Regions from separate parts of the Arthrobacter sp. UYEF36 genome, predicted to be linked through region 3. Evidence: riboswitches for the same ligand, from Rfam matches in the RefSeq annotation. Region 3 holds a riboswitch; each other region holds the start of a gene.

Region 1 (9,588 bases), on a different contig from region 3:
CTCCCACAGAGGCCGACTTCGCGGGCATCTGGCGGGACATGCCGAAGATCGTCCACTCCAGGACCCTGGCGTCGGCCGGGTGGAATACCGAGGTGGTCCGCGAGGTCGCCGCCGAGGATGTTGCGAGGCTTAAGGAAGGGCCCGGCGGTGATCTGGCGCTGGGCGGCGCCAATCTGTCCGCGTCTTTCAGGCGGCTCGGGCTGATCGACGAGTATCGGGTGTATGTGCACCCGGTCCTGATCGGACGGGGCACGCCCCTCTTCCAGGAGACGGACGTTGTGACGCCGCTGCGGCTGCTGGAGAGCCGTGCGTTCGGCAACGGTGTGGTGTTGCTGAGGTATGCACCGGAGCCGGACGCCGGGCACGCTGAAGGCCGGTGATCAACTGCCCCCAAGGCAACCGATCGACCGGCCTTCGACGTGCTGTGTGCGGTGCTGCTAGCCGGCGCGGACGAACGTCACGGGACCGGTGGCGGTCAGCCAGGACAGCGGGTGCGTCATGGTGGCGTTGACGCCGTTCATGCCGCCGCTGATGGCCTGGCCGTTGCCGGCGTAGATGGCGACGTGGCCGGACTGGACGATGATGTCGCCGGGCTGGGGATCAGCGACGACCTTGCCGTACTTCATGAACGCCGTCGGGCCGATGTCACCGACCGCGATGCCGGCAGCGTTCAGGGCCTTCTCCACCACGGCGGTGCAGTCCTGCGTGATGCCGATCTGGCCGTACGCGACGGCCAGCAGGGTGGCGTTGACTCCGCCGGCTGCCGGGGCAGCGGCGGGGGCGGGTGCTGCCTGGACCTTGACCGTCGCCTTGGCGGCGGCAGCGGGGGCCGGAGCGGGTGCTGCCGGAGCCGCAGCAGCCGGGGCAGCAGCTGCCGGGGCCTTCGGAGCGGCTACGGGCTTGGGTGCCTCGACCACAGGAGCCGGGGCAGTCTCAACGGCCGGGCGCTCGAACGTGATCTGGACGGCGGAGTCCGCCATGACCGGCGCGGAGACCAGGCCCTGGACGTCAACGGACGACGCCGGCGCGGAGTCTCGCTCGGTCGGTGCATCGGCTGCATTCGCGGCCATGGCGCCGCTGAGCACCATTCCGGAAGCGGCCACGAGAACTGCGGCCTGGCGGCCGATGGTAGCGGCGGCGCGGCTTTTGCTGCGAAGATCGGCGCGTTTGGGCGCACGGGTATTGCTAAAAGTCATTAAAGGAGCCTCTCCCAATGCCTGCGAGGTGAGCTGTCGGATTCGGATGGGAGGCACCCGGCCGCACGCTGGCCCGATCATGCCGGGCCGTGCGGCTTCACCCCAAGACCCCTGGAGAACAGCGGGTCAAAATTGGTTTCCCCGTCTCTGCCGGACGTTGCTGCGAGTTATCCCCAGGCCGCGGCAGAGTTAGGCAATCGGCTGGGGAGAGCCCGTCTCGGAAACAACAGGCACCTAACAACGGTAACGGAATGATTACGGAGTGTCACATCGGCATCGTGGCGGGCTGCGGCGACCGGTGTGCGGCCCGCCCCGCCGGACCCCGGCCGCAGGCATAGGATGATGCCATCACCGTTCCCCCGAAGCGGAGGCCCAAAAATGGACAGTCCCGACCTCATCAGGCACTGTGTCGCCATCTGCCAGCTGAGCAGTCAGCCGCCGGAGGACTTCACTGTCAACACCGAACTGCTGGTGCTGGACAACGGGGAGGTCCACGTGTCCACCTGGGACGCTGAGCCCCGTGACGGCGGCTTCGACGTGCACGTCCTGAACGACCGCGTGGACGCCCTGGGCTTTATGGTGATCACGGATTGGGAATTCTTCGACGAAAAGGCCTTTGCCGTGGTGGAGCGCCGGCCGGGACGCTAGGCCCGATCCGTCTCACTGGCGGGGACCCGGGACACGCCACGGACCCGCTCCAGCAGCCTCGGCGACGGCCGTAATCCCAGCTCGGTCCACAGCAACGAACTGTATTGCCGAAGGTACTCGTGGGCGGCAGCGACATTGCCCTCATCGAGGCAGATGTCGATAAGGACGGCGTGCACGGATTCACGGAGCGGCTCGATGGCCTTGGCCCGCAGCGCCGCATCGATCCCTTCCGGATAGCGGCCCAGGGTTCGCAGCCGGACCGCCAGCGCCTCCAGTGCGTGCAACTGCACCTGGCGAAGGCGTTCCCGCTCTATCAGAAGCCAGTCTTCATCCCACTCCGGCAACAGGTCCCCGGTGAGCGGCGAACTGTTGGTGTCTTCGACCAACAACTCCCCGCCGGGTGCCAGCAGCCTGGCGGCCTGCGCCCGGCACAACTGGAGATCCGTCACCACGCCGTCGCCGAGCGCCAGTTCGCTTCGACCCGCCGAAATGAGGGACCCGTGCACCGAACGGATTCTCCACAGCGCAGTGCGGAGGCTTCCGTGGCCATGATCCGCGCTGGAATCCGCCCACAATTTAGCTATAACCGCCTGCCGGGAGCATTTCACACCGTCCTGGCGGGCAATTGCGAGAAAAGCCAGGACGCGCTGGGCATGAATGGGCAGCTGAAGCTCTTTATGCGCGAGGAATAGGGAAAAACCGTTCAAGAGGAGCAGGCCCGGTTGACCCTCCGATTCCGAATCTGCGACGGAACTTTGACTTACTGCAGACGTCATTTTATTACCCCACGGAGATATGACGCGGAAAGATTCAGGAAACGGCCACGGCATACGCGGCGATCGGCAACATTGCTACGCAGCGTTGACGTCTAGGAAGGAACTTGGGCGGATCATTTCCGCCATGAGAGCCGATTGTTCCGTGATATTACTGCGCCTCTGGCGGAACCCACAAGGGGTGTTTATTCGGGTACGCACCGCAAACGGCAGCCGGCGGGAATGGGTGGTTTCCGGGACTGTCGAACTCGTTATGTTGCTCGAAGCACTTATTACCGAGCTTGAAGATGAGCCCGTAACGGGAATGGAGACAGAAGATTGACGGTGGAAAACACAGAAGTCCCCGAAGCTGAAAACAATATCCCGTAAGGAGGGTGTCATGGACGCACAGTCCGGCTTCACCGGCGAGACTCTGTTCTCTGGCCTGTCATTGGCCGAGCCTCCCGCGACCCCAGCTTTTGCCCAGGCCGCCGCCCCGGAGGCGGTCTTGAACACGCCCTTCCCGGCCAGGTTCATGACGGAGGCCTTTGCCCCGGAGGTCGAAGAGGCCGCGGCGTTCTATACGGAACTCGAAGACGAAGATTTTGTGGATGCCCTGGACCAGCTCATCAACGACGCTGCGGCCCGCCAGTTGGCGGATCAGCGGAACTGGTCCTCGCTTCCGGCCGAAGCGGATACCCGCGCCTCGCTGGAGGACTGGGTGGAGCCGATCGCTTCGGAGACCGAACGCGCCATGGACGGTTTCGCTGAACGTCTCGTGGCGGCCGATGTCTACGGGCTGCCGGCCCAGGAGTTTGAACAGCTCCTGGAGGCCGCCAGCAACGAGTCCCAGTACGGGCTATCCGGCTATGAGGGATTCATCGGCGGCATTATCCGGGCCGGGAAGAAGCTGGCGCGCGGCGCCGTCGGGCTGGTCAAGAAGGGTATCGCGGCAGTCGGCAAGGTTCTTCCCATTGGTCTTCTGCTGAACAAGCTCAAAGGCCTGGTCAGGCCCCTGCTCAGGCGTGTCATCAGTTCCGCCATGAACCGGCTGCCGGCCAGTGTCAGGCCCTTCGCCCGCAAATTGGCCGCCAAACTGGGAGTCGCCGAGGCCGAAGCCGAGGATCACGCCTCCGCTGAAGGGCTCGCGGAGGTTTTTGAACTCGAAGTCGCGTCTCTGCTGTACGCTCCCGAAGCCGAGGAGGAACTCGGCGAGAGTTTCTTCGAGCCGCGCGAATATGAGTCCGCGGATGCTGTCGCCGCCCTGGACGCGGCCCGCGCCAGGTTCGCCGAGCGGCTCGCGGAACTGCCCGACGGCAGCAGCCCGGAAGCTGAAATCGAACAGTTCCTGCCCGCTGTTATGGCCGTGCAGCCCCTGATCAAGCTGGGTATATCGATCATCGGCCGGCAGCGGGTGGTCAAGTTCGTGGCGGGCATTATTGCGGGCCTCACCAAGGGGCTGATCGGTGCCGGCCCCGCCAAGCTGATTGCGACGCCGGTCGCCGACCTTGGCCTGAGGGTTTTCGGCTTCGAGACCGAGGCTGAGTCGGAGCGTCTGCTGTCCGGTGAGGCGGTGGCGTCCACGGTGGAGGGCACCATCCTGAGGCTGATGGAACTGCCCGAGGAGGTCTTCGAGGACCAGTTGCAGCTCGCGGCCGCTATCCAGGAGGCCTTCGTGGAATCGGCTGCCGCCTACCTGCCGGACAAGATCCTGCACCACGACCTCCCGGAGCGGGAAACCGCCGGCGAAGGCGGGGTCTGGCTGCTGATGCCCCGGTCGGCACGGCCCCGGTACCGTTACCGCAAATACACCCGGGTGCTCCCAGTACGGATCAGCCGCCAGGCCGCCAGGGCCATCACCTGGTCCGACGGCGGCACCCTCGAAGGCCATCTCCTCGACCGGGGTGTCCGCCGCTGGCCGCTGGAAGCGGAGGTGGACCTCTTTGAGGCCATCCCGGGTACCCAGTTCGGCCACCTGACCCAGGATGAAGCCCCGGACGAGGCCGAAACGGCGGACGCCGCGGAGTTCCAGCTGCTCACCCCGGAGGTCGCGGGACTGCTCCTTGGCGAGCCGGCCCTCGGCCGGCGGTCCGGGCCGGCTCCGGCCATCGGCAGGCAGCGGCCCAGGATTGGCCGGCGCTACTTCCGGATCCGGTCGGCCGCCCTGGCCCGTGGCAGGGCCAAGCAGCGGCTGGCCCGGCGGCTCCTGGTGCTCCTGGAGCCCTCCCGACGGCGGCTGCGGGTCCAGCTGAGGCTTTCGGAACGGCAGGCCCAGCAGATGCTGGCCATGCTCCAGCCGTCGTCACCGGCCGCCCGGCGGGACCTGCCGTCCGTGCTCAGCGCCCTGCACCGGGTCTATGCAACGAAGCTGCCCGCGGTCCTGACGGCGCGGATGGTGCGGCACGGGCTGGTCAAGGACGTTGCCGAGGCAGCAGCTCCGGTGGATCGCCTGATGAAGGCGGTGGCGTCGTCGTTGTCCAAGTTTCTTACCCAGCGCGCCGCGCAGCTCGCGGCGGCGGTGGCCGAGCCGCCGGGCGGGGTGACCATCTCGATCACGTTTTCCGAGCTCACCAAGGAAAAACTGGGCGGCGAAGTCCAGCTGCCCGAGGTCAGCGTGCATTCGGGGTGGAAGTACAGTGGCCAATGATTTCGCGGCAGAGAAGACGGCGCTCGGCACAGAAGTCCGCCACTGGCGCCGGGCCAGCATCGCCCTGACAGACCTGGAGGTGCTGGCCGCACCCGCGGCCTGGCTGTCGCTGGAAAGCTATCTGGGACTCAGCGTCCGTTCAAGCCTTCGGTCCGTTTCCACCTCGGTGGTGGCGGAGGCTGACCACCTGAGCGCGGCCCTGGCTGCCGCCCGCACGGCCGGCGAGCTCAGCGCGGTCCGCACCGGACTGCTGAAACTGCGCCGGCGCTACGAACAGGTGGAAACGGTGCTGGACTTCTACGGAGACGCGGTCAATACCCGCACCAATGACCGGATCGGAGCCGTGCTGCGGGGCCTCGACGCGATCGCAGTGGACAGCATGGACCGGGTCCTGCGTCCTCTGGGGATCCCCACTCCCCCGGTCCTCACCTACTTGGACAAAGGCATCGGCGCCTCCATCCTGCGCTCCGGCGCCCGGCTCTGGGATTCCTCGCTGTCCCCCGTGGCCGCGATCAAGATCACCCGGCACAACCTGTGGCGGCCCACCTCGCTGGTCCACGAAACGGGACACCAGGTGGCCCACTTGACCGGCTGGACCGAGGAATTGGGATCTGTGCTCTACCGCCGCCTCGCGCCGGTATCCGTCATCGCAGCCGAGAGCTGGCGGAGCTGGGCCAGCGAGGTGGCCGCCGACGTCTACGCGTTCGTCCTGCTCGGCTACGCACCGCTGCCGGCACTGGCCACAGTGGTGGACGGCACCACCCGGAAGGTGTACCGGATGCCGTTTGGCGACCCCCATCCCTTTGGCTGGGTCCGGGTGCTCTTCAACGCGGGCCTCTGCCGGTCCTGGTTCGGCCCCGGCCCCTGGGACGAACTGGCCCGGACCTGGATCAACCGCCATCCGCTGGAATTTGCCACCCGCGAGGTACAGGAAATCGGCCGGGCGAGCCTGGCCCAGCTGCCTGCCCTGGCCGATGCCTGCACCCGCACGCCGATGCGGGCCTTCGGCGGTGTGCCGATCACGGCGTTCGCCGATCCCCTGAGCGTGGCCCCGGCAGAACTGGCCCGGCTGGCCGAGCGGGCCGGAGCCTCCCTCTACACCTCCAGCTACCTCGCCCGGCTGGAGGCCATGCGCGTCCTTGCCTTGTCGGTGCTGAACGGCAACGCCAAGCGAACCGACGACGACGTCGTCGAACTTTGGCTCCGACGCATGGGCGGCACGGCCGCCGTCGCCGCCTGAGACCCCTGAGTGCAACACCGGAAGGAAAGTGACATCGAAATGGACCAGAAAGACACCGGTGCGGCGGGTTCACCGGAGCAGGCAAAACCGGCAGAGGCCAAAGTCACGGCCAGGGGCCCCGCAAAAGCCTCCGCCCGGAACGCACCGGGCCAGGAGGCCACAGCCCAGGCGATCCGGGAGGCCGCCCGCGACTTCAGTATGGAAATGGCGGGATCGATCAGGCAGGTCCTCAACGAGCAAAATGCGCTGCTGGCCCAGCAGCTGCGGCTGAAGGAGACGGACATAGCCCTGGTGCAGGAGTTGCTCGCCGAGCGAAGCTCGCGGCAGGCCTCCGACGAGGCGCTGCGCCAGGAAATCGAACGGAAGGCCGAGCCGAGGAAACGGGACCGCCGCGGACCCCGTGTGATCGATGCAGATCCAGAGCAGTTGCTGCTGGCGTTGCAGTTCAATGCCCTCTCCAGCGTCCTGGGCAGCCGGAAAAGAATCGGCTCGCAGCGTGAAAACACCCTTATCCCGTCGCCTGAGATCCTCGGCGCCGGGGAGTCCAAGTCCGCGTCGCCGTACCTGCTTAAGTTCGTGGCGCCGTTGCCTGAAGGTACCGAAACCGTGGTGGTCAAGTTCCTCGAAGGCCCCAGGGACCAGGTGCCCGCTGACGATGTCAGCAATGGCTATCTCGGCCTCGATTCCGACCAGGTGCAGTACGTCGAGCTACTCGACGGCCAAGCAACTCCTATTGCGCTGGGCATTCCATTTCGGCGCTGAATACCAGAAAACTTTGGAGGCCCCACAATGTTCCGCACGCTCGCCCGACTGGTCGTTGACCCCACGCTGACAACCGCCGCCACTCCCAGTCCGGAAGTGGTGTTTGCCCACAATCCCATCCAGCTGAGCCGGTGGCTTGAAGAAGCCTTCGCCGTCAACGGTCTGGTCAGGTATCTTCCCGCTCCACCCACGCTCCCAAGCACCATCGTCGGAAACCAGGCTGTGGTGGATGGCCTGAAGATGCCACCCGGGCTGCTGACCTCGCTGCCCGCCGGCATCAGCACCGGAACCGTCATCCCGCCGGCCTACCTAGGGCCCAATCCGCTGGGCACCACAACACCGCTGCCGTGGGACCACCTCATCTACGCCTTCCTGCTGGAAAACACCGGCATCGTCGAGATTCTCGGCGAGGTAGTGCGCCGCTACAAGGTTGGGGAAACGCTGGCTCCTCCCACCGTTCCCACGCTGCTCTGGGCGAGGCACACCGAGGAACTCTTCTTCCGGGATCCACCGGCCTTCCACATCCTTGGAGTCTCCAGCCAGCTTCGGCCGGACGCCCGGGTCAACCGGCGCAACGCGTACTGGCGCATGTTTGGGCGGGACTTGTCCCATCCGCCGCTGGGCGCCCCGCTGGAGGGCCAGCCGTGGAAACGCGACGTCGGCGCCGGCTCGAACACCCGCTTCTTCGACCTTTTTGAAGAGCTGCTCCGCCAGGTCTGGCAGGGCATCCTGAATGACCGGAACCAGGGCGGGCCGAACGCGACGGATCGGAGCTACATCGCCTATCTCTGCCAGTCGATCGCGGAAATGCTTACGATGCGGCGCCGCGGCGGCATGCTGGCCCAGGAGGAGTACGCCTACGTCACGATGCTCAGCTGGTTCCATCTCACGGTGGAATACGACACCAGCGTGGTCATGGACCTTAAGGCTGAGGCCGGGGCCAGCGGCAATGCCGCGGACCGCCTGGCCGCGATCGGGGCCCGCGTGGGGATCACCCCGCCGCGGGAGTCCCGGGAACTGTTTGAACTCGCCGGGCTGTTGTCCCCGCTCATGTGGTTCATCGAAAACGGGGCGTTCAGTTCGGAAACGGCTGCGGAAATGCTCTATCACTCCAATCTGGTCCCGAACCCCGTCGTTGCGGACGCCATGATCCGGGTTATCGACCTGTGGCAGTCGGCCACCGGCACCCGGATCAAGGATCCAACGGTGGTCTCGGTCAGCCCTGACTCCAAGCGGCCCACCCAGCCGCTTCGCCTCCCGGAACCGACTCCGACGGCGGCCGCACCGGTCTTCTCGGCGCCCTCGCCCAACGGCAAATCGACCCGGGTCTAACACGGTAAGGAAGATGTCATGGAGGACTACACGGCTACCCAGGTCTTCTCGCTGAACGGTGACGGGGAGACCGAACGTGAACAGCCCAACTGGCCGGTGAAGGAGGATGTCTTCTCCTTCACCGACGGTCCGGCACCCGCTGAGGCAATGGACGAGGCCCTGGCCGGCGGACCGGCGCAACGCGACGCCGGGCAGGCGGACCACGTGGCGGAGGACGCCTACAGCGCCCTGACATGGAACGAGTCGGAGGAGGAACAGGAAAACCTGACGTGGCAGGTGCAGGCAGACCTGGCTCAGCTTGAATCGCCTGCCGCCGAAGAGGCCGTCGCCGGCGAGCGCGAGAGCCGCGAGGAGGCCGCGGGCGGGGACATCGGGGCGGGCCGGCTCGTGGTGGACCGGCTGCCCCTGCTGCGCCCCCACCGGGGAACTGCCCCGGATCTGGTGCTGAAGTGGAACAGCATGCCACGCACCGGGACGGTGGACATTGTGGTCCACTTCCACGGCTATTCCGGCCGCCGGGACAGGATGAGCCTCCTCCGGGACAAGGAGCCTGCCAGCGGACTGGATTTCGCCGATCCCGGCAATCCCTCGACGCCCGGCAGCATCCGCCCCACGCTGGCCGTGCTGCCGCGCGGCCACTACTTCGGCGGGAACAGCGGAGCGGGCTACTCCTTTCCGGAGCTGGTCAAGCCGAACGGCCTCAAGAAGCTGATAGCGTCCGCGCTGGAGGCCTTCAACGCCCGCACCGGCGCCAGCATCAGCCAGGGCAAACTGATCCTCACGGCCCACTCCGGCGGCGGCGCGGCGCTCATGGCAGTTCTGAAACACACTGACCCGGATGAGGTCTTCACCTTCGACGCGCTCTACTCGGATCCGTCCGCCCTGATCCAGTGGGCCAGACGGCGCCACCAGGCGGGCTCGGGAGCGCTGCGGGTCATCTACCGCAGCGGTGAACCGACAGCCCGGAACAGCCAGCGCGTGGCCACCGCCCTGAAAGGCCTGGGGTCATCG
Region 2 (9,588 bases), on a different contig from region 3:
GCGCCTTCGCACCGGAGGTACCCGCCTTGTTCCTGACGGCCAAGGACGCCGTCCAGGACCGCATCACCGGGCTGGCTGCGGGCGGGGATGACTACGTGACCAAGCCGTTCAGCATGGAAGAAGTGCTGCTGCGTCTGCACCGGCTGGTCCAGCGTTCCGGAGTGGCGGCGATGGATACCGCCGAACTCGCCGTCGGGGACCTCGTCCTGAACATCGACACGAGGGAGGTCCGGCGCGCGGGCGAGGAACTGCACCTCACGGCCACCCAGTTCGAGCTGCTGCGCTACCTCATGGAGAACCCGAAGCGGGTCGTCAGCAAGGCCCAGATCCTGGACCGGGTCTGGGACTATGACTTCGGCGGGCAGGCCAACATCGTGGAGCTTTACATCTCCTACCTGCGCAAGAAGGTCGACGCCAGCCGCCCACCCATGATCCACACGGTGCGCGGCGCCGGCTACGTCCTGAAACCGGCGGACTGATCCATGCCTGAGCCCTCCGCCGGGATCCGCCCCGCCGGGTTCAACTGGCGCAACCCGGCCACCTGGCACCTGCGCACCCGGCTTGTCCTCGTCGCCATGGCCCTGCTCGTGGCGATCTGCGGGGCCGTTGGAATCGTCAGCTACGCCTCGATGGACTTCTTCCTGACCAAGCAGCTCGACGCCCAGCTGCAGCAGGCAGCGGTCCGTGCCCGCGAGTCTGGCCGCTCCGGCCGCTCCGATCCCCTCGAGGCGCGGGGCCTGCCCATCGGCACCCTGAACGCGAGAATCCATGATGATTCGGTCCGCCGCGCCGGTTTCCTCTCCGAGGATGCCACCCGGGAATCCCTCACCGACGAGGACGACGAGATCCTCCTGGAGCTCACGCCGTGGCTCGAACCGGTGGACCGGACCCTGTCCGCCGGCGCCTACCGGCTGGTTGCCGCCGAGGCGGGCGGGGACGTAATCGTGACCGGCCTGCCGCTCGCAGAGAAGCAGAACACGCTGGCCACCATGGTGTGGACCATGGTGCTCGTGTCCGCCGGCGGACTCGTGGTCATCGGCCTGGCCGGGACGGCGCTGATCCGCCGGACCATGAAGCCGCTCGATCAGCTCTCCCAAGTCGCGACCCAGGTCTCCCGGCTGCCGCTCGACGCCGGAGAGGTGGGACTTGCCGTGCGGGTGCCGGCGTCCGCAGCGCATCCGGGAACCGAGGTGGGCAGTGTGGGCCACGCACTGAACATGATGCTGGAAAATGTCTCCAATGCCCTCGAAGCCCGGCAGAAGAGCGAGATGAAGGTCCGCCAGTTTGTCGCGGATGCCTCGCATGAGTTGCGCACCCCCTTGACCGCCATCCGCGGCTATACCGAGCTGATGCGGATGACCGAGCATTTCACCCCGGACGGCCAGAAGTCCCTGGCCCGGGTGCAGAGCCAGTCCGAGCGTATGACCACCCTGGTGGAGGACCTGCTCCTGCTCGCCCGGCTGGATGAGGGCCAGCCGCTCAGGCTCAGCGAGGTGGACCTCACCCAGTTGGCCATCGAGACGGTCAGCGATGAGAAGGTCATGGCCCCGGACCGGGTCTGGCATCTGGAACTCCCCGAAGAGCCTGTGGTGATCCGCGGTGACGCGACCCAGCTGCATCAGGTGCTGGCGAACCTGCTCTCCAACGCGCGCAAGCACACCGGCCCCGGCACGACGGTGGTGACCGGCGTGAAGCGATCCCCGGACGGATATGCCGTGGTGACCGTGACGGACAACGGCCCCGGGATCGCCCCCGAGTTTGTGGACCGCGTCTTTGCACGCTTCACGCGCGCGGACGCGTCCCGCAAGAATCCTGTTTCCGTCACGACGCCGGCAGCCGGCAAAGGTTCCCTCCCGCGGCGTCCGCTGCACCCGCCGCGGTCGCCCGAGGCAGCTGCCGCGGTCGCCACCACCACGGCCCCCGGCACAAGCGCTTCCGCCGAGGGAACCAGCGGGCTGGGATTGTCGATCGTGCAGTCGATTGTCGCGGCCCATGGCGGGACTGTCGGTGTGGTCTCGAGGCCCGGCCGGACCGAGTTCACCGTCCGGCTGCCGGAGGCTCCACCCGCCGGGTGAGGACCCTCCGTCGCCGGTCAACGCGCAAGCCGCCCCGCCGCCGTCGGAATTCCTGTTACCGAAATGTGACATAGCCGGACGACTCCTGTACGGTTTTTAGGGTGCGGTCACCACTAGGCCGCATATCCGGATGCACGCCAAGCTCTGCCGCCTCCCGGATCCCGCTGGACCAGGCAGAGGCGGGGGACCCAGAGTTCCCGGGCATTTCTGCACATCGCACCCCTGGGGTGAAGCCGACACGTGAGTTTCCGTGCGGCCGGGTGACCTCACCCGAACCCGACAGCTAACTCCGCAGGCGTTGAGAGGCACTCATGACTGAATCCAAGGTACAAACGCGCCCTGACGGCGCCGCACCGACGACGGGCTCCCAGCAGTCGCGCCACCGCGCCGAACCGGCCAAGCCCGCTTCAGCCCTGGCCCGGTTTGCCCACAACGCCGGCTCGGCCGGCCGCCGGGCGGCCGTTGTTGTTACCGCCTGCGCGGTGCTCGTGGGGGCCGGCGCCGCCGGCCAGGCGTCCGAGACGGCCGCCCGCAACGCCGGCGCGGACAGTTCCACGCAGGCAGCCGCCACGGCGGATCCGCTGACACACCTTGATTTTGAACGTGTCCGGGTCGAGAACCAGGCCGTCCTCCCCACCGGCGACGCTGCAGCCCCGGCGGCCGAGGTGGCGCCGGCCGAAGCGCCGGCCCCGGCAGTCCCGGCCCCGGCACCCCCGGCTCCGGAACCCGCCCCGGCACCTGCCCCTGCGCCCGCACCCGCCCCCGTTGCGGTCAATGATCCGGCGGGCGCACAGGCGTACGCGGCCAGCCAGCTGGGCTCCTATGGCTGGGCACCGAGCCAGATGCAGTGCCTGATGAAGCTCTGGACCAAGGAATCGGACTGGGAGACCACTGCCACGAACCCGAGCAGCGGCGCCTACGGCGTGGTCCAGTCGCTGCCGGCCGAGAAGATGGCCAGCGCGGGCGCCGACTACCGGACGAACTACCGCACCCAGATCAACTGGGGACTGGAGTACGTCAAGGATCGCTACGGCTCACCGTGCGGCGCACTGAACTTCCACTACGCCAACAACTGGTACTAACCCCCTGGTCCAGCCAGACCAGCCAGACCAGCCGCTTAGCCGTTGGGACGGTTGGGGAGGTACTGCACCGCCCATCTGTTGCCGTCAGGGTCGGCGAAGTGGACAAAATGCCCCCAGTCCTGAACATCGACGTCACTGACGTCCACGCCGTTGTCCTTGAGCTGCTGGTGGGCCCCCTGGATGTCGCTGACCACGAGCTGAAGGCCGGGGGCGGTACCCGGCGGGGCGTCCGAGAGGCCCTCACCGATGGCGATCGAGCAGCCGGAGCCCGGCGGGGTCAGCTGGACGAATCGGATGCCTTCCATGGGCCGCTCGTCGAAGTCGGCCTTAAAGCCAACCTTGTTGACGTAGAAATCCTTCGCGCGGTCCACATCGGACACCGGAACAAAGACAAGTTCAAGTTTCCAGTCCATGGGGCTCAGGCCAGTACCGGGCGGTGTGTTCCGGGAGGTTAGGGCCCCCCTCGCGCGGGTCCGGCCGCGAGGGCAGGTCCGACGCCGGGTGGCTGGACTACCCGGCGACGCCGTAGAGGCGGTCGCCGGCGTCGCCCAGACCCGGCACGATGTAGGACTTCTCGTTGAGCTTCTCGTCGATAGAGGCGAGCACAATCGTCACGTTCGCGTCGGCGAGTTCTTCTTCGAGTTTTGCCAGGCCTTCCGGGGCGGCCAGCAGGCAGATGCAGGTGACGTCGGAAGCGCCGCGCTTGAAGAGGAACTTGATGGCCTCGCGCAGCGTGCCGCCGGTGGCGAGCATGGGGTCCAGGACGAAGATCTGACGGTCGGTGAGGTCTTCGGGGAGACGCTCTGCGTAGGTGATGATGTCAAGGGTCTCTTCATCGCGGGCCATGCCCAGGAATCCGACCTCCGCCGTGGGGACCAGCTTGGTCATGCCCTCGAGCATGCCGAGTCCGGCCCGGAGGATGGGGACCACCAACGGGGTGGGCTTGGTGAAAGCGGTGCCGATGGTGGTGCTGACCGGCGTCTCGATGGTCACCGGTTCGGTGCGGACGTCGCGGGTGGCCTCGTACGCCAGCAGCGTGACGAGTTCCTCGGTGAGCTGGCGGAAGACCGGGGACGGGGTGTTCTTGTCCCGCAGAACGGTGAGCTTATGGGCGACCAGCGGGTGGTCCACAACGAGAGTGCGCATGGGTCAAAACTATCACCCGGCGGCCGGGGGCCCGCCCGTCGGACCGCGGGCCCCGACGTCGTCCTTTTCCTCCGGAGCGCTGGTCCCGGCGGCACCGTCGCGCAGGTGGACCTCGTTGTCAAAAGTCGGCGCAGGCCCGGCATGTTCCCGGTGCCGCACGACGTGGAAGAGCCGGTGGGCCAGGATCACGATTCCCACCCAGGCCAGCCCCAGGACCCAGCCGATGATCACATCGGTCATCCAGTGGTGGCCCAGATAGACCCTGGACATGCCCATCGCGAAGATGAAGAGCGTGCCCGCCGCAATAAGCGCGACCCGGGCGAGGGTCCGTGTGATCTGCAGGCACGCGAGGTACACCACCAGTCCAATCACCACCGTGGTGTTGAGTGTGTGGCCGCTCGGGAACGACGGCGAGCTTTCGTACGGCGGGACGGCGTCGGCGTGGTCCGGGCGGGTCCGGCCGATCAGTTTCTTGCCCATGGCCGTCGCGGTCACGGAGATGGCGGCGGCACCCCCGATCAGGATCAGTGGCCGCCAGGTCCGGCTGGCCCAGATGAGCCACACGGTGAGAATACTGCCGAGGATGGGCATCCCGATCCCGCCACCGATGTTGGTGAAACCCGTCACGAACGCATCAAGTCCGGGGCTGCGGAGCTGTTCCATGAACCCCAGGGTGGGCTTGTCCAGGTTGGCCAGGCCGGCGTCGTCCACGACGTCGTCGTAGACCTCGGCGCTCAACAGCGCCAAGGCGACGACGACGACGCCGCCGATCAGCATCGTGATCCACAGGGCGGCGTAGGGCACCACCCATTTGCCCCAGCGCTTCGTCAACCAAGTCTCTGTCCCGGTGTTCACGGTCTCTCCCGAATGTTTTCGCTGGCAGCCGGGCTGCCCAGCTTGCTTAGTATCGAAACTATCATTGACTAATGACTTCCCCCGAGCCCCGCCATGCCGAGTGGATGGGCCTTGCCCTCACCGAGGCGCGGGCCGCGCTGGCCACGGCGGACGTGCCGATCGGCGCCGTCGTCATCGGCCCCGACGGCACCGTGCTCGGCAGCGGGCGCAACGAACGGGAGGCCCTCGGGGACCCGACAGCGCACGCGGAGATGGTCGCCATCCGCGGGGCTGCGGCGCGGCTGCAGGAACTCAGCGCCCGGGACGGGAGCGCCGGTGACGGGTGGCGGCTGGCGGACTGCACCCTGGTGGTGACGCTGGAGCCGTGCGCCATGTGTGCCGGGGCGGTGGTGCTGGCCCGGATTCCACGGGTGGTGTTCGGCGCTTGGGACGAGAAGGCCGGGGCCGCCGGCTCGGTCTTCGATATTCTCCGCGAGCGCCGCCTTAACCACTGGGTGGAAGTGTACGGCGGGGTCAGGGAGCAGGAGTGCGCGGCGTTGCTGCAGGACTTCTTTGCAGGGCACCGCGGCACCTGAGTCACGCCCCTCCCCCACACCTGGGGCTCCCGGAGCTCCCGGAGCTAGCTGACGGCGGCGGAGCCTGTTGCGGCTGCCGCCAGGTTGTCGATCCGTTTCTGCCGGGTGGCCGGTGAGTCGAGGCTGAAGGCCCGGAAGTCGCCGAGGTCCTCGCGGATCCAGGCCTCAACTTCGGCGATCCGCCGGGTCACCGCGTTCGTGGGGGCACGGAACACCCAGGGCACGATTTGTTCCTTGCCGGGATCGTACTGCCACAGCCCGATGATCCGTCCCCGGTCGACGATGGGATGGTCCGGGAGGTCCGCCTGCAGCGCCAGCGAACCCAGGGTGTTCGCGTGCTGGTCCTCCTCGGCCAGCAGTTCGGCGGCATTGCGCCGCAAGAGTGCGAGGGAGTCCGTTCCGGCGAGCAGTTGGATCTGCTCGTCGTCCGGTTCCTGGAAGTCGGAGAGTTGGTCGACGTCGTCGGGCAACATCCAGAGCCTCTCCCCGGCGGCCGTGGGAACCTCCACCGCGCCGACCGCGGCCAGCGCCGCCTTGCTCTGGGCCACCGTGAAATCGGTGAACCACTGGGACTGTTTGAAGGTGGCCCCTCCGGTCCAGCCCAGGTAGCGGCGGACCAGTTCGGTGCGCCCCTGGTCGTCGTCGAGCGGGCTGGGCGGCAGGTTCCACAGTTCGTAGGCGTAGCGCTGCTGGTCGAGGCGGCCGTTGGCCGGGACCCGGCGGATGCGCCCCTGGGACTGCAGGATGCCGAGGGCCGTGGGCAGGGTGGTGGTGGCGCCCTTCCGTCTGCCTTCCTCACCGAGGTTCCGCACGGATTCGCCGAGTTCCTCCTTGAGCTGCCGCGGGTCCATCGGGACGGCGGCTTCGGCGAGCGTGTGCAGCACCTGCTCTTCCAGCAGGGTGATTTCGCCGCGGTCCACGCCGATCCTGCCGACCACCTTGACGGTCGCCTCCGCGGCGTCGCGGCCGAGCGTCAGTGCCCAGGCGAAGTCGTCCCGGCCCAGCACGTAGGTGCAGCCGCGCGCCGTCGGGAGTTCAAGGATCCGGTGCGCCAGGACGTCGGCGTCCACTTGTTCGCGGCGGATGCCGGCCCGGGCGAAGAGCGTCAGGTAGGGGTTGGCGCCGCCCACGGAGCGCGCCCAGCCCGCCCGGGCGAACACCTGCTCCGCGCTGCAGCCGGCCAGCGATCCGTCCAGGCCCTGTTTGTGCCAGGCCCAGGCGCGGAGCAGCTCTGGGGTGAGGGTCCGGGCGGGCGGCGCGTTCGCCGTCCGGGGCTGCGTGGTCAGGGGCTGGGGCGTCATGGGGTCATTGTCCCCCAGCTCGCACGGCAGGGGAATCTTCCGCGGACGGCTCGTCCTGCTCTACACCGGGTGGAGCAGCCGGCGGCTGTGCGGCCGGCTGCGCGGCCGGGTGCGCGGCGGGGTGCTCCGGGTCCAGCGCTGCCAGCACGGTCCGGGCTGTGGTGTCCCAGCCGGGCAACCGGTCCCGGGCGTGGACCGCCGCGGCCCGCCAGCGGGAGCGGAGGCCGGGTTCGGACAGCCAGCGCCGCAGCACCTCCGTGAGGGGCGCGGGGTCCGCACCGAGGGCGACGGCGGTACCCGGCAGGGTGGCTGCACCGTCCGTCACAGCGGGACTCGTCTCGGTCGTCGCGGTGGGCGCTGGCGCGACGGGCGCTGGTGCGACGGGCGATGGTGCCGGATTACCGGCGGCGAGGGCCTCGACGGCGCCGGTGCCGGCCCGGACCACCACCGGCACACCCCTCGCAATCGACTCCGTCACCACAAGCCCGAAGGTTTCGGCCTTCGAGATGAGCAGGCTGAGGTCGGCTGCGGCCCATTCCGCTTCCAGCGCCCCGCCCCGCAACTCCCCCGGGATCCGGATGCGGTCCTGCAGCCCCAGGCGGTTCACCGTGTCCCGGAGCCGCGCGGCATAGGCCTGATCCGCGGTGTCGGAGCCCACCAGGGAAGCGGTCCACGGCAGGTCCGTCAGGGCCGACATGGCTGCGAGGAGCAGGGACTGGTCCTTGTTCGGCAGCAGGGCGGCCACGGCCAGGAGGTGCGGCGGCACGGATCCGGCGGCGAGCGCAGCAGCGTCGTTGCCGGGCGGGGCGGTCCGGACACCGTCCAGCCCGTGCCTGGCCCGGATCCCGGCCGCAGCCGACGTGCTGGTGCAGATCACCCCGGCCGCGGCCCGCAGCGCCCGGCGTTCCAGCCCGGCTTCGTCATGCCCGGTCTCGTCCAGCGGCATGTGGAGCAGGATCCAGGCGGGCCGCCCGGCGGCCGCGGCCGCCGCCACCTCCTCGGGCGCTCCGCAGGCGAGGAGCCCGTCGACGAGCGTGACCTGGCGTTTGGCGGCGGCGGCGTCGCTGACGTCGTCATCGTCACGGTAGTTGGCGGCGCCGTCGCCGTCGCACAGGAGAGCGGCCAACCGCCGCCGGTCCTCCGGGCTGCCCACCGGCCAGCCGCCGTCGAACGGGCAGACGTCCACGTCCACGCCCAGCGCGGCAAGCTCCCGGGCGAGGGCGGCGTTGTAGACGTTGCCGCCGGAGTTGTGGCGCACGTTGCCGGGCACCACCAGGCGGAGGCGGAGGCCGTCCGGCGGCACGGTGTTCCGGGCTGGCACCGTATCCCTGACTGGCGCGGTGTTCCTGGCCGGCACCGAGGTCCTAGCTGACCTCGAAGTCGAGCGAGTAACTGGCCCACGCGTCGGGGGTTTCACGTAGCGTCACGTCCAGCCCGGCGAGCGCGAGCCCGTCCGCGCCGGTGCGGATCTTTGCTGCCATGGCGTCGGCGACGTACTGGGCCAGGACCTCGGTGGTGCTGAGTTTGCCGGCGAAGTCCGGGTGCTCGTCAAGGTTCTTGAAGTTCAGGCCTTCGAGGATGGCATCGAGCACCTCGCCGGCCTCGCCGATGTCCAGGACGATCGAGTTCTCGTTCAGGGTCCGACGGCGGAACGTCACTTCCGTGACAAAGGTGGCACCGTGCATGCCCTGGGCGGGGCCGAAGGCCGGGCGCGGGAGGCTGTGGGCGATCATGAAGTTGCGGCGGACGGTCAGGCTGAACACGGATTTACCTCGTGGCTTCTGTGGGGGCTGATCTGGTGGCGGGGTTTTGACGGATGGGGTCGTCACTGACCGGGTATTCGATAACGTGGCAAAGCGCGTCCAGTGCGCCGTCGGAGAGCCGCTGGACGACGTCGGGCAGCTCCGCGAGGGGGGACGAACCGGTGAGGAACGCGTCGAACGCGGGGTCGCTCAGCAGGGAGACGGCGAGCCGGAGCCGGTCGGCGTTGGTGCGCCGGTGGCGGCGTGCCCGGGCCACGACGCCGACCTGGCTGGCCCGGATGGACAGCCGGCGGGCGTGGAAGTCCTCGCCCAGCGGCACGCTGACCTTGCGGTCGGCATACCAGGACATCTCGATGACATCGCCGTCGTCGCCCGCGAGCTGCAGGGCGCGCTCAAGGCCTGCCTCCGAGGCGGAGCAGTGGATCACAATGTCGCAGTCCGGCAGGGCGTCGTCGGGGAGGCTGAACTCGACGCCGAGCGTTTCGGCGAACGCCCGCTTGGCCGGGTCGACGTCGATCAGCTGCAGCCGTCCGAGCGGGAACGATGCCAGGAGCTTGGCCACCATGCCGCCGACGAGGCCGGCGCCGATGACGGCGACGCGGTCGCCGAGGCGGGGCCCGGCTTCCCAGATCCCGTTGATCGCGGTCTCGACGGTGCCGGTCAGCACGGCGCGGCGGGCGGGGACGCCGTCCGGTACCACGGTGAGTTTCTCCACCGGGACGATGTAGCGGTCCTGGTGCGGGTAGAGGCAGAAGACCGTGTTGCCCAGCCAGTCAGCCGGGCCGTCCTCG
Region 3 (9,588 bases):
ATTACCTGCCCAACGCGGTGGCACTTAACAGCGCCTCCTTCAATGTGGCGCGGATGATTGGGCCCGCGGTGGCCGGCATCCTCACGGTCGCCGTCGGCCCCGGCTGGGTCTTCCTGATCAACACCCTGACCTTCGTGGCGCTGCTGCTGAGCCTGTGGAAAATTCCCACCGCCTCGCTGCGCCGGCTGCCCAGGGCCGCGGCCGGCAAGGGCAGGATCCGCGAGGGACTGCGCTATGTGCAGTTCCGGCCGGACATTGTGGTGGTACTGGTCGCCGTCTTTATCGTTGGGACCCTGGGACTGAACTTTGTGCTGTTCATCGCGGCCATGGTCGGCACGGAGTTCGGCCTTGATGCCGGCGCGTTCGGGCTGATGAATTCCATCATGGCCATCGGTTCCGTCGCCGGTGCCCTGCTGTCCGCAGGCCGCAAGAAGCCCAGGCTGCGGATCATATTCGGAGCGGCCGGAGCTTTCGGCGTCACCTCCGGCATCGCGGCGCTCGCCCCCAGCTACTTCTGGTTCGGAGTCGCGTTGGTCCCGGTGGGGCTCTTCGCCATCACCATGATGACGAGCGCCAACGGCTACGTGCAGACCACCACGGACCCAGTGATGCGCGGCCGGGTGATGGCGCTCTATATGGCGATCTTTATGGGCGGCACGCCCATCGGGGCCCCGTTCGTGGGGTGGGTCGCCAACGTCGCCGGTCCCCGCTGGTCCCTGAGCGTCGCGGCGGCCTCCGGCCTGATAGCGGCCCTGATCGGTCTGGTGTGGATTGTCCGGGCCAGGCAACTGCGGATCCGGTTCGACCGGCGCGCCCGCGGTCTGCGCCATTTCCGGGTGGTGTCCGCCGCCCCGGGGAGCGCAACCGGCCCCGACGCCGACGGCGCCGCCCGGGTTCAGGACCCTGACGACGCCGCCGAACGCTGAAGCGGAGGAACGCTGACGCTGGAGCGCCGCCGTTGCGTGGGCAGCTACTTCTTCAGTTCGCCCACGACGAAGTCGATGCACTCCAGCAGCGCGGACACATCGTCCGGTTCGATCGCCACGAAGGTCGCGATGCGGAGCTGGTTGCGGCCCAGCTTGCGGTACGGCTCGGTGTCCACGATGCCGTTGGCCCGGAGCACCTTCGCGATTGCCGCGGCGTCAATGGAGTCGTCGAAGTCGATCGTCGCGATGACGTTGGAGCGGTCCTCAGGCTTCGTCACGAACGGGGTGGCGTATTCCGAAGCCTCGGCCCAGCGGTAGATGCGGCCGGCTGAATCCGCGGTCCGTGCCGAGGCGAAGTCCAGTCCGCCGTTCGCGTTGAGCCACTGCACCTGGGCGTCGAGGGTGACCAAGGTGGCCAGGGCCGGCGTGTTGTATGTCTGGTTCAGCCGCGAGTTGTCAATCGCCGTCTGGAGGTCCAGGAAGTCCGGAATCCAGCGGCCGCCCGCCTTGATCCGCGCCGCGCGTTCCAGCGCGGCGGGGGAGAACAGCCCGAGCCACAGGCCGCCGTCGGACGCGAAGTTCTTCTGCGGGGCGAAATAGTAGACGTCCGCCTCAGCGACGTCGACATCCAGCCCGCCGGCAGCAGACGTGGCGTCAACCAGGACGAGCGATCCTGCATCGGCGCCGGCCACACGCTGGACCGGAGCGGCCACACCGGTGGACGTCTCATTCTGCGGCCAGGCGTAAACATCGACGCCGGCCTCGGCCTTGGCCGCCGGGCGGGTGCCCGGTTCGGACTTGATAATGCTGGAGTCAGCAAGGAACGGTGCCTTGTTGGTGGCGGAGGCGAACTTCGAGCCAAACTCGCCAAAGGACAGGTGCTGGGCCTTGTTTTCCACCAGGCCGAAGCTGGCAATATCCCAGAACGCCGTCGACCCGCCGACGCCCAGGATGACCTCATAGCCCTCAGGGGCCCGGAAGAACTGGCTGAGCCCGTTCCGGACCGACCCGACGAGGTTCTTGACCGGTGCCTGGCGGTGGGATGTTCCCAGCAGCTGCGACGCCGCGGCGAGGGCTTCCATCTGCTCCGGTCGGACCTTGGATGGTCCGGCGCCGAACCGGCCGTCCTTGGGCAGGAGATTTGCGGGAATCGTGATGCTGGTGTCGCTCACAGTGGCTCCAATTTTCGGCTGGTACAAAAGTGTGGCTCGGGAGATGGCCCGGCAGCGTGGCTGCAGCGTAGCCTTGCGTTTCATTCTGCCTGACTGCCCGGCGGGGGAGGCAAAAAAGCCCGTCATAGTCCGGTCACTGAGATTATCCGGAGTAATTCAAAATAGGCTAAGCTGGCCTGCGAACGTACGGCGGACCCCACCAGGGCGCCTGCAGCACGCGGTACGGTGGGAAACACGCAAGGACGGCGCTCGAGGAGCTGAGCTGAATGACGGATCTGATCGATACAACCGAGATGTATCTTCGGACCATTCTGGAACTTGAAGAAGAAAACATTGTCGCCCTCCGCGCCCGCATCGCCGAACGGCTGCGCCACTCCGGCCCCACCGTTTCCCAGACCATCGGCCGGATGGAACGCGACGGGCTGGTGGTTGTGTCCGGCGACCGCCACCTGGAGCTGACGGAAACCGGCCGGAAACGTGCCATCGAAGTCATGCGCAAGCACCGTCTGGCCGAGCGGCTGCTGGCTGACGTGATCGGACTTGATTGGGCTTACGTCCATGAGGAAGCCTGCCGCTGGGAACACGTCATGAGTGAGCGGGTGGAGCGGCGGATCTTCGAACTCCTCAACCATCCCACTGTTTCGCCCTACGGCAACCCGATTCCGGGCCTCGCGGAGCTGGGTGGCCTGCCTTCCCAGCCCTACGCCGACGGCGTTGTGAACCTGCTTGAGGCCATGGCCGGCTACGGGCCGGATTCCAGGGTCAGAATCAACCGGCTGGCCGAGCCCATCCAGGTGGAACCTGAACTGCTCGTCCAGCTTGATGAGGGCGGCATCCGGCCCGGCGCTTTGGTGGCGCTGGAACGGGTGGGGGAGTACATCTCCGTGCGCGTGCCGGACATCGAAGGGGCCCTGGAGCTCCCGCCCGAGGTGGCCGCCCACGTCTTTGTTACCGTCGGTTAACTACAGCTCACCGGCAACTGACTACAGCTCACCGGCAACTCGTGGGACCACCCATGAGTTGTGCACAGGTCGGTAACGGATTTATTACTGCACGGCTTAATCCCCTATAGTGGATCACTAGTACCGATACCAAAGCGTTATCTGATCCGAGCCGAGCTCTGCCAGCGGATCAGACGCAGAACCACCTTCTGGCAGGGGCGGGGGAACCACTTCCGGCTGTTCGACAGCCTTGGGGTGAAGTCCGTCAGCGGCAAGCACTCTCCAGCAGGGAAGTTCCTTGATGCCTCTGTGCCTGGATGCTTGCCACGGCGGACCGGGTCTTTGATCTCTCTGACCCGAATCCGACAGCTAACTTCGCAGGCTCTCCAGAGAGGAACCGTTCTTGACCATCCAGACCACCAGGGGCCGCCGTCGTGCGCACGGTCCCGCGCCGGAGCCGCGTCCGGCCGTCGCCGTCACGGCAGAGCGCCCACGCGACGCACACCGTGATGAGCGCCGGGGCCGCCGCAGCCCGTTCCGCCAGGTGACTGACTTCGCCGCGGCCAGCGGCGTCGGCCAAAAGGCCGGCATTGCACTGGCTGCCACGGGACTGGTCCTTACCGTCACCGTCCCCGCCACGGGTCCCGTCCTGGCCACCGACGCCGGGACCTCCGCCGGATCCGTCTCTGCCGCGGTCCAGCCGGATGTCACCGCCGCCGAGGCCAAAATTGACTTCAACCGCACCGCCGTCACCACCCAGGGTGACCCGGACGGCAAGCTCAAGCAGCTGCTGAGCGCCCAGTCCGCTGGTTCCATTACCCGCGCCGCCTCCTCCGGCAGCCTCGGGGCGCCCCTGGTTCAAATGAATTCCTCGTCGCCCTTCGGCTACCGCGTCAGCCCCATTACTGGCGGCTCCGGGGAGTTCCACCGCGGCCAGGACTATTCCGTACAGTGCGGCACCGCGGTCCTTGCGGCCGCCAGCGGCACCGTGACCTTCACCGGATGGCATCCCCACGGCGGCGGAAACCGCGTGGTGATCGACCACGGCAACGGCCTGGAGACCACTTACAACCACTTGTCCTCAGCCAGCGTCAAGGTGGGCCAGCAGGTCACCCGCGGCGCTGTTGTGGCGATGAGCGGCACCACCGGCGCCTCCACGGGCTGCCACCTTCACTTTGAGGTCATGATCAACGGCGAAGTCGTCGATCCGACCGGCTGGCTCTAACCGAGCTGATGGGACGCTCTCGCATTCTTGTGACACGCCGTGATCTGAATGTGACATTGAGCCCCAACTGCTGTACCGTTTGACCTACGCCAACTTTTCCGAAGTTGGCGCTCTTGAGTGGATTGCCTAGCTCTGCCACCGCTCAAGGTCCGTTCGCATTACATCGTCTGGCAGGGGCGGGGGAACCAATTTTGGCCTTCGAAAGAAGGCCTTGGGGTTAAGTCGCAAAGCTTCCCAGGAAGCAGCGCGGCCGGGTGACTCCCATCCGAATCCGACAGCTCACCTCGCAGGCATTGGGAGAGGCTACTTTCGTGTCTTCACGCCACAATGCTGCGCTTAACCGCGCTTGCGCGGCTCTAACGAGCCCGCTGAAATCCAACCTCCGTGCTGCCCTTGCCGGCGCCCGGAACGGATCTCACACCGCCGACTCAATCTCTGCTGAGTCCGGCCCGCAGGCCATGCACCTGCAAGCAGTTCCCGCTTTTGGCGCGTCTTCGCAGTACACCCTTCGCTAAGTAACCCATTTCGGGGCGATCCGGCGTACCCCCAAGATGCCGGAGCGTCCTCAGCCCGCGCCCAAAAAGCGCGGACCCAGGATCACGAAAGAGAGAACTTAATGACTACTCGTGCAAACGCACGGCACCGCGCCGAGGTCACCAAGACCAACTCGCTGGCCGTCATTGCCAAGACCGTCGGCGACAACGCCGGTGGCATGGGTCGCCAGGCCGCAGTTATCGCTGCTGCCTCCGGCCTCGTCCTGACCAGTGGAATCGCAGCCAACGCTGCTGAGGCCAACGTTCAGCGCGAGTCCACCTCCGCTTCCACCCTCGAAGTCCAGTCGGCCGCCCCCGCGACCATCTCGGCTGCTTCGACCATCGCGATCTCCTTCGAGAAGCCGGCCGTCACCACCACCCCGGCACCCGTCGTTGAGGCCCCGAAGCCTGTTGTGAAGGTCCAGGAGACTTCCACGGCCGACGCCGGCAACACGGCCAGGACCGCCAGCACCAAGGTCGGCGCCACCGCCACGACGGCCGCCACCACCACCGCTGCCAGCACCAAGGCTCCGGCCGTCGCCAGCGGCATGGGCGCCACGATCGCCGCTGCCGCCTACGCCCAGCTCGGCGTCGGCCAGGACTGCACCGCCCTCGCCACGAACTCGCTGGCTGCTGCGGGCATCAACTACCACGGCTGGCCGGCAGGTTACCTGTCCCTCGGCCGCACCGTGAGCGCCGCCGAGGCACAGCCGGGCGACCTCGCCTACTACCAGAACGGCGGATCGGGTCTGGCCCACATCGCTGTTTACGTCGGCGGCGGCAAGGCCGTCCACGGCGGCTGGAACGGTGGAACCACCTCCCTGCAGAGCGTCAACGTCGGCTCCGGCCCGGTCTTCATCCGCGTCGGCGGCTAAGACAGCAACAGCTAGCAACACCAAGGACCCCCGCAATCCGGCGGGGGTCCTTTGCGTTGCCAAGACGTGAACTTCAGCGGATACGGGCGGGGCGGGCAAAAAAGATTCGGTGAATTGGCATCTCCATGTTTACTCTTGTTTTGTCGATCCATAGCCCGACCATGCAGAGGGCAGCCGGCCCTCGTGCCCCTGGCGGGTGCGGCCGTGAAGAGGTATGCGGATGCGCACTCTCGTTCTGAATGCTGGATATGAACCGCTGGCGGTTGTGACCTTCCGCCGGGCGCTCGTCCTTGTGCTGACTGGAAAGGCCAGTGTCGTGGCGGAAGGCGACGATCCCGTCGTCGGTCCGCAGGACGTCCTGGGCCGGCCGTCGGTGATTCTCCTGAATCGCTACATCAGGCCCCGGTACAACACCGTGACGGCCGTCAGCCGCCGCGGGGTGCTCCGCCGGGATGCACACCGCTGCGCCTATTGTGGCAAAGCCGCCCACACCATCGATCATGTTCAGCCCAAATCCAGGGGCGGCGCGGATTCTTGGGAAAACCTCGTCGCTGCCTGCCTGCGGTGCAACAACGCCAAAGGCGACCACACCCCGGGGGAAATGGGGTGGAAGCTCGGCTTCAGCCCCGCGCCGCCCAAGGGCACGACCTGGCAGATCAAGGAGCTCGAGAAGCCGACACCGGCCTGGGATCCTTTCCTCCTGCCGGAATCCGCTGCCTGAAACGGCGCGGCCCGCCCGCTGCGCCAGGACAGGACCAATGGCCAGTTAGGCTGGGCCGGTGGAATTCGACGCTGTCATTCTTTCCGGGGGCCGGTCGTCCCGGCTGGGAGGTGTGCCCAAAACCGGACTGATGCACGACGGCGCCACCCTCCTGGAGCGCGCCCTGCAGGCCGCGCGCGGCGCGGCCGCGGTCGCCGTTGTCGGGCCTGATCCGGGAACCCTGCCCGAGGGCGTGCTGAGCTGCCGGGAGGAACCAGCCTTTGCCGGCCCCGCCGCAGCCCTCGCCGCGGGACTCTCCGCGTTGGACCGGCACCGCAGCCGTGACCCCCGCCACCCCGCCGCGGCAGCGTTGACCCTGGTCCTCGCCGTCGACATGCCCCGGGCGGACGCCGCCGTCGGAACGCTGCTGGCAGCCGCTGCGGAAGCCGCTCCGGGCGACGGGCTGATGGCAGTGTCTGCTGATGGCCGCCGGCAACCGCTGGTCGGGCTTTATAGCACGGCTGCGCTACAACACAGTGTGGCCGACGCCAGGCAGCGCGGCGCGCTCGAAAATGCCTCGGTATTCGCCCTTCTTGCTAGGCTGGAGGTGCGGGAAGTCAGCGTCCCCAGGGGGTCCACGGATGACGTGGATACCTGGGACGATGCCTCCGCGTTAGGGGTGACCGGGCCGCCTGACGGCCAGGGCTTCGACGGCCATCACCGCGACAGCCATGGACCAGGCACAAGGCCCGGGGATCCCCGGCTGAACTCGACTTTGGAGGCAAACGGTGAAAAGCCAGGATGAAACACTCGAAGACTGGTGCCGTGCCCTGCTTCAGGCGCTGGAACTGGAAGACGTCGAGGTTGACGTCAACGAAGTCCTGGCCCTGGCCGGGGTGGCGGCGCACTCCGTGGTGCGCCCGGCCGCGCCTTTGACCACGTTTATTGCCGGCTTTGCGGCGGGCCTGGCCTCGGGCTCCGGCCAGGCCACGGATGCCGTCTCGATGCAGGCCGCGATGGGTGTTGCCCGCAAACTGGCCAAGGACTACGCAGCCAGCGAAGCCTCCGGGGCATGACACCTGAACCCCCTCACGGCAGTGCAGCTGCCACGGAGGATGAGCCTGCGCCCCATCGGCACCTGGCGCACACCTGGCAGGAAGCCCGGCAGCTCGCCTTCGACTGCGCGACCCCCATCCCCGCCGCCCCCGTGCTCCTTCGCGACGGGCTGGGCCGGAAACTCGCCGCCGACGCGGAAGCGCTCGTGGACATGCCGCACTACGCCTCGTCCGCCATGGATGGCTGGGCTGTCAACGGCAGCGGACCGTGGATCCTCGCGGAACCCGGCCAGCGGCTGGCTCCGCACCAGGGGAGCCCGATCGTCACCGGCGGGCTGATTCCGCCCGGGGCGAAGGCCGTGCTGCGGAGCGAAAGCGGCACCATCGCCGCCGACGAGGACGGGCTGCCGGTCCTGCAGCTCGGCGGCGGCGCGAAGCCCGGCGAGCCGCGGAACGGCGAGCACATCAGGAAAGCCGCGGAGGAAGCCGCCGCCGGCGAGGTGCTGATCAAGGGCGGCACCGTGCTCAACCCCGCCCACCTTGCCCTCGCGGCCCTCGCCGGCCACGACACCCTTCCGGTCCTGGGCAAAGCCGTGGTCCGGCTGGTGTTCACCGGCTCGGAAGTCATCACTGCCGGGATCCCCCGGCCGGGGGAGGTGCGCGACACCTTCGGCCCCCAGCTCGCCGGCGTCGTGGAAATGCTCGGCGGGATCTGCGCCGGCGAAACGAAAATCGGCGACAGCTACGCTGAATGGCTCACCGCGCTCGAGGACACCGACCCGGGGGCGGAAGCCGGGGCAGCTGCCGTGCCGCAGCCTCCCGCGCGCCCCGGCGCCGAACCGTTGCCCGCCGACGTCGTCATCACCACGGGTGGCACCGGCCGGTCCGGCACCGACCACCTGCGGCGTTCCGTGGCCGAACTCGGCGGCCGGTTGCTGATCGACGGCATCGCCATGCGGCCCGGCCATCCTGCCGTGCTGGCCGACCTGCCGGACGGCAGGTTCATCATCGGGCTGCCGGGCAACCCGCTCGCGGCCATGATGGCACTGTCAACCATCGGCGGCCCGCTTCTGGCGGCGCTGGGGCACCAGCCCCTGCCGGCCGTCACCGAGGTGCCCTGCGGCTCCATGATTGACCCTGACCCCGGCCGGACCCGGCTGATGCCCTTCCGGCTCGTCTACGGCATGGCGTCTCCGGCGCAGCACACCGGCCCGGGCATGATGCGCGGGCTGGCCGCGGCCGACGGCGTCCTGGTGGTCCCGCCGCATGGCGTGCAGCTCGGGGAAACCGTCCCGGCCTTCGCCCTGCCCTGGGGCAGGCCCCTTCCGGAACTGGCGGTGCCGAAAGACAAGCCCGCCCCCAAACGGCCCGCCCGTAAGCCTGCCGGTTCCGGCGGGCCTGTGGACTGGAGTGAACTGCTGGGCTGACGCCCGGTCCCGAACCCGCGCTGGCTACCCGGCCCAGTGCTTGCCATGATGGAGCTATGTTGGTTAGGAGTACCTGATGGGCCGCGTCACGCAGCGCCGCAAGGTGCACAAATATGTCCTGGACGGATCGCCCCAGGCCCTCGAATTCCCGGTCCGGCACAGGGAGGACGTGCTCGCCGTCGAGGAGCCGCTGGAGATCCGGATCGGCAGCCTGTCCTTCTCGGTCACCATGCGGACGCCGGGGAACGACTTTGACCTCGTGGCGGGGTTCCTCGTCTCCGAAGGCGTGATCTGGAGTCCCGAGCAGCTCGTCTCGCTGCGCTTCTGCGCCGGGGAAGACGAGGACGGCGTCCAGACGTTCAACGTCGTCGAAGCCCAGCTGAGGCCCGACGTCGTCCGCCCGGACACCGGGCGGAACGTGTATACCTCCAGCTCATGCGGGATCTGCGGCACGGATTCCATTGAGGCCGTGCACAAGTCCTCGCATTTCAGTCCCGCCGACGACCCGCTGACGGTGCCCGTGGCCACGCTCGCGTCCCTTCCGGACCAGTTGCGGGAAGCCCAGGCCGTCTTCGACGTCACCGGCGGCGTGCACGCCGCCGGCCTGTTCCGGATCGCCGCCGACGGCTCCGCGGAGCTGCTGTGCCTGCGCGAGGACGTGGGGCGCCACAATGCCGTGGACAAGGTGGTTGGCTGGGCCCTCCGCGAGGGCATGCTCCCACTGCGCGGAACCG

Evidence for each region. A riboswitch is a leader RNA that binds a small molecule or an ion and turns the genes downstream of it on or off. The one in region 3 is predicted to bind cyclic di-AMP.
Region 1: another riboswitch for cyclic di-AMP. It lies ahead of ABIB29_RS05980 (NlpC/P60 family protein); the one in region 3 lies ahead of ABIB29_RS10065 (NlpC/P60 family protein).
Region 2: another riboswitch for cyclic di-AMP. It lies ahead of ABIB29_RS10440 (aggregation-promoting factor C-terminal-like domain-containing protein); the one in region 3 lies ahead of ABIB29_RS10065 (NlpC/P60 family protein).

Annotation. Positions count from the first base shown of each region.
Region 1 is NZ_JBEPOX010000002.1:423,893-433,480, forward strand. It holds gene ABIB29_RS05975 (dihydrofolate reductase family protein) at 1-380, shown strand, start outside; gene ABIB29_RS05980 (NlpC/P60 family protein) at 438-1,196, opposite strand; cyclic di-AMP (ydaO/yuaA leader) riboswitch at 1,201-1,371, opposite strand; gene ABIB29_RS05985 (hypothetical protein) at 1,575-1,844, shown strand; gene ABIB29_RS05990 (AfsR/SARP family transcriptional regulator) at 1,841-2,350, opposite strand; gene ABIB29_RS05995 (hypothetical protein) at 2,387-2,536, shown strand; gene ABIB29_RS06000 (hypothetical protein) at 2,997-5,243, shown strand; gene ABIB29_RS06005 (hypothetical protein) at 5,233-6,483, shown strand; gene ABIB29_RS06010 (hypothetical protein) at 6,523-7,245, shown strand; gene ABIB29_RS06015 (hypothetical protein) at 7,273-8,577, shown strand; gene ABIB29_RS06020 (glucosaminidase domain-containing protein) at 8,596-9,588, shown strand, end outside.
Region 2 is NZ_JBEPOX010000006.1:23,332-32,919, forward strand. It holds gene ABIB29_RS10430 (response regulator transcription factor) at 1-479, shown strand, start outside; gene ABIB29_RS10435 (sensor histidine kinase) at 483-2,075, shown strand; cyclic di-AMP (ydaO/yuaA leader) riboswitch at 2,228-2,385, shown strand; gene ABIB29_RS10440 (aggregation-promoting factor C-terminal-like domain-containing protein) at 2,387-3,157, shown strand; gene ABIB29_RS10445 (VOC family protein) at 3,193-3,570, opposite strand; gene upp (uracil phosphoribosyltransferase) at 3,668-4,303, opposite strand; gene ABIB29_RS10455 (phosphatase PAP2 family protein) at 4,316-5,158, opposite strand; gene ABIB29_RS10460 (nucleoside deaminase) at 5,230-5,733, shown strand; gene ABIB29_RS10465 (DNA glycosylase AlkZ-like family protein) at 5,778-7,034, opposite strand; gene ABIB29_RS10470 (glycosyltransferase family 4 protein) at 7,039-8,355, opposite strand; gene ABIB29_RS10475 (6-pyruvoyl trahydropterin synthase family protein) at 8,399-8,797, opposite strand; gene ABIB29_RS10480 (dehydrogenase) at 8,802-9,588, opposite strand, start outside.
Region 3 is NZ_JBEPOX010000005.1:204,965-214,552, reverse strand. It holds gene ABIB29_RS10085 (MFS transporter) at 1-926, shown strand, start outside; gene serC (phosphoserine transaminase) at 971-2,098, opposite strand; gene ABIB29_RS10075 (iron-dependent transcriptional repressor DtxR) at 2,365-3,060, shown strand; cyclic di-AMP (ydaO/yuaA leader) riboswitch at 3,230-3,438, shown strand; gene ABIB29_RS10070 (M23 family metallopeptidase) at 3,443-4,264, shown strand; cyclic di-AMP (ydaO/yuaA leader) riboswitch at 4,402-4,571, shown strand; gene ABIB29_RS10065 (NlpC/P60 family protein) at 4,881-5,672, shown strand; gene ABIB29_RS10060 (HNH endonuclease) at 5,893-6,393, shown strand; gene ABIB29_RS10055 (NTP transferase domain-containing protein) at 6,452-7,177, shown strand; gene ABIB29_RS10050 (DUF6457 domain-containing protein) at 7,161-7,448, shown strand; gene ABIB29_RS10045 (molybdopterin-binding protein) at 7,445-8,854, shown strand; gene fdhD (formate dehydrogenase accessory sulfurtransferase FdhD) at 8,931-9,588, shown strand, end outside.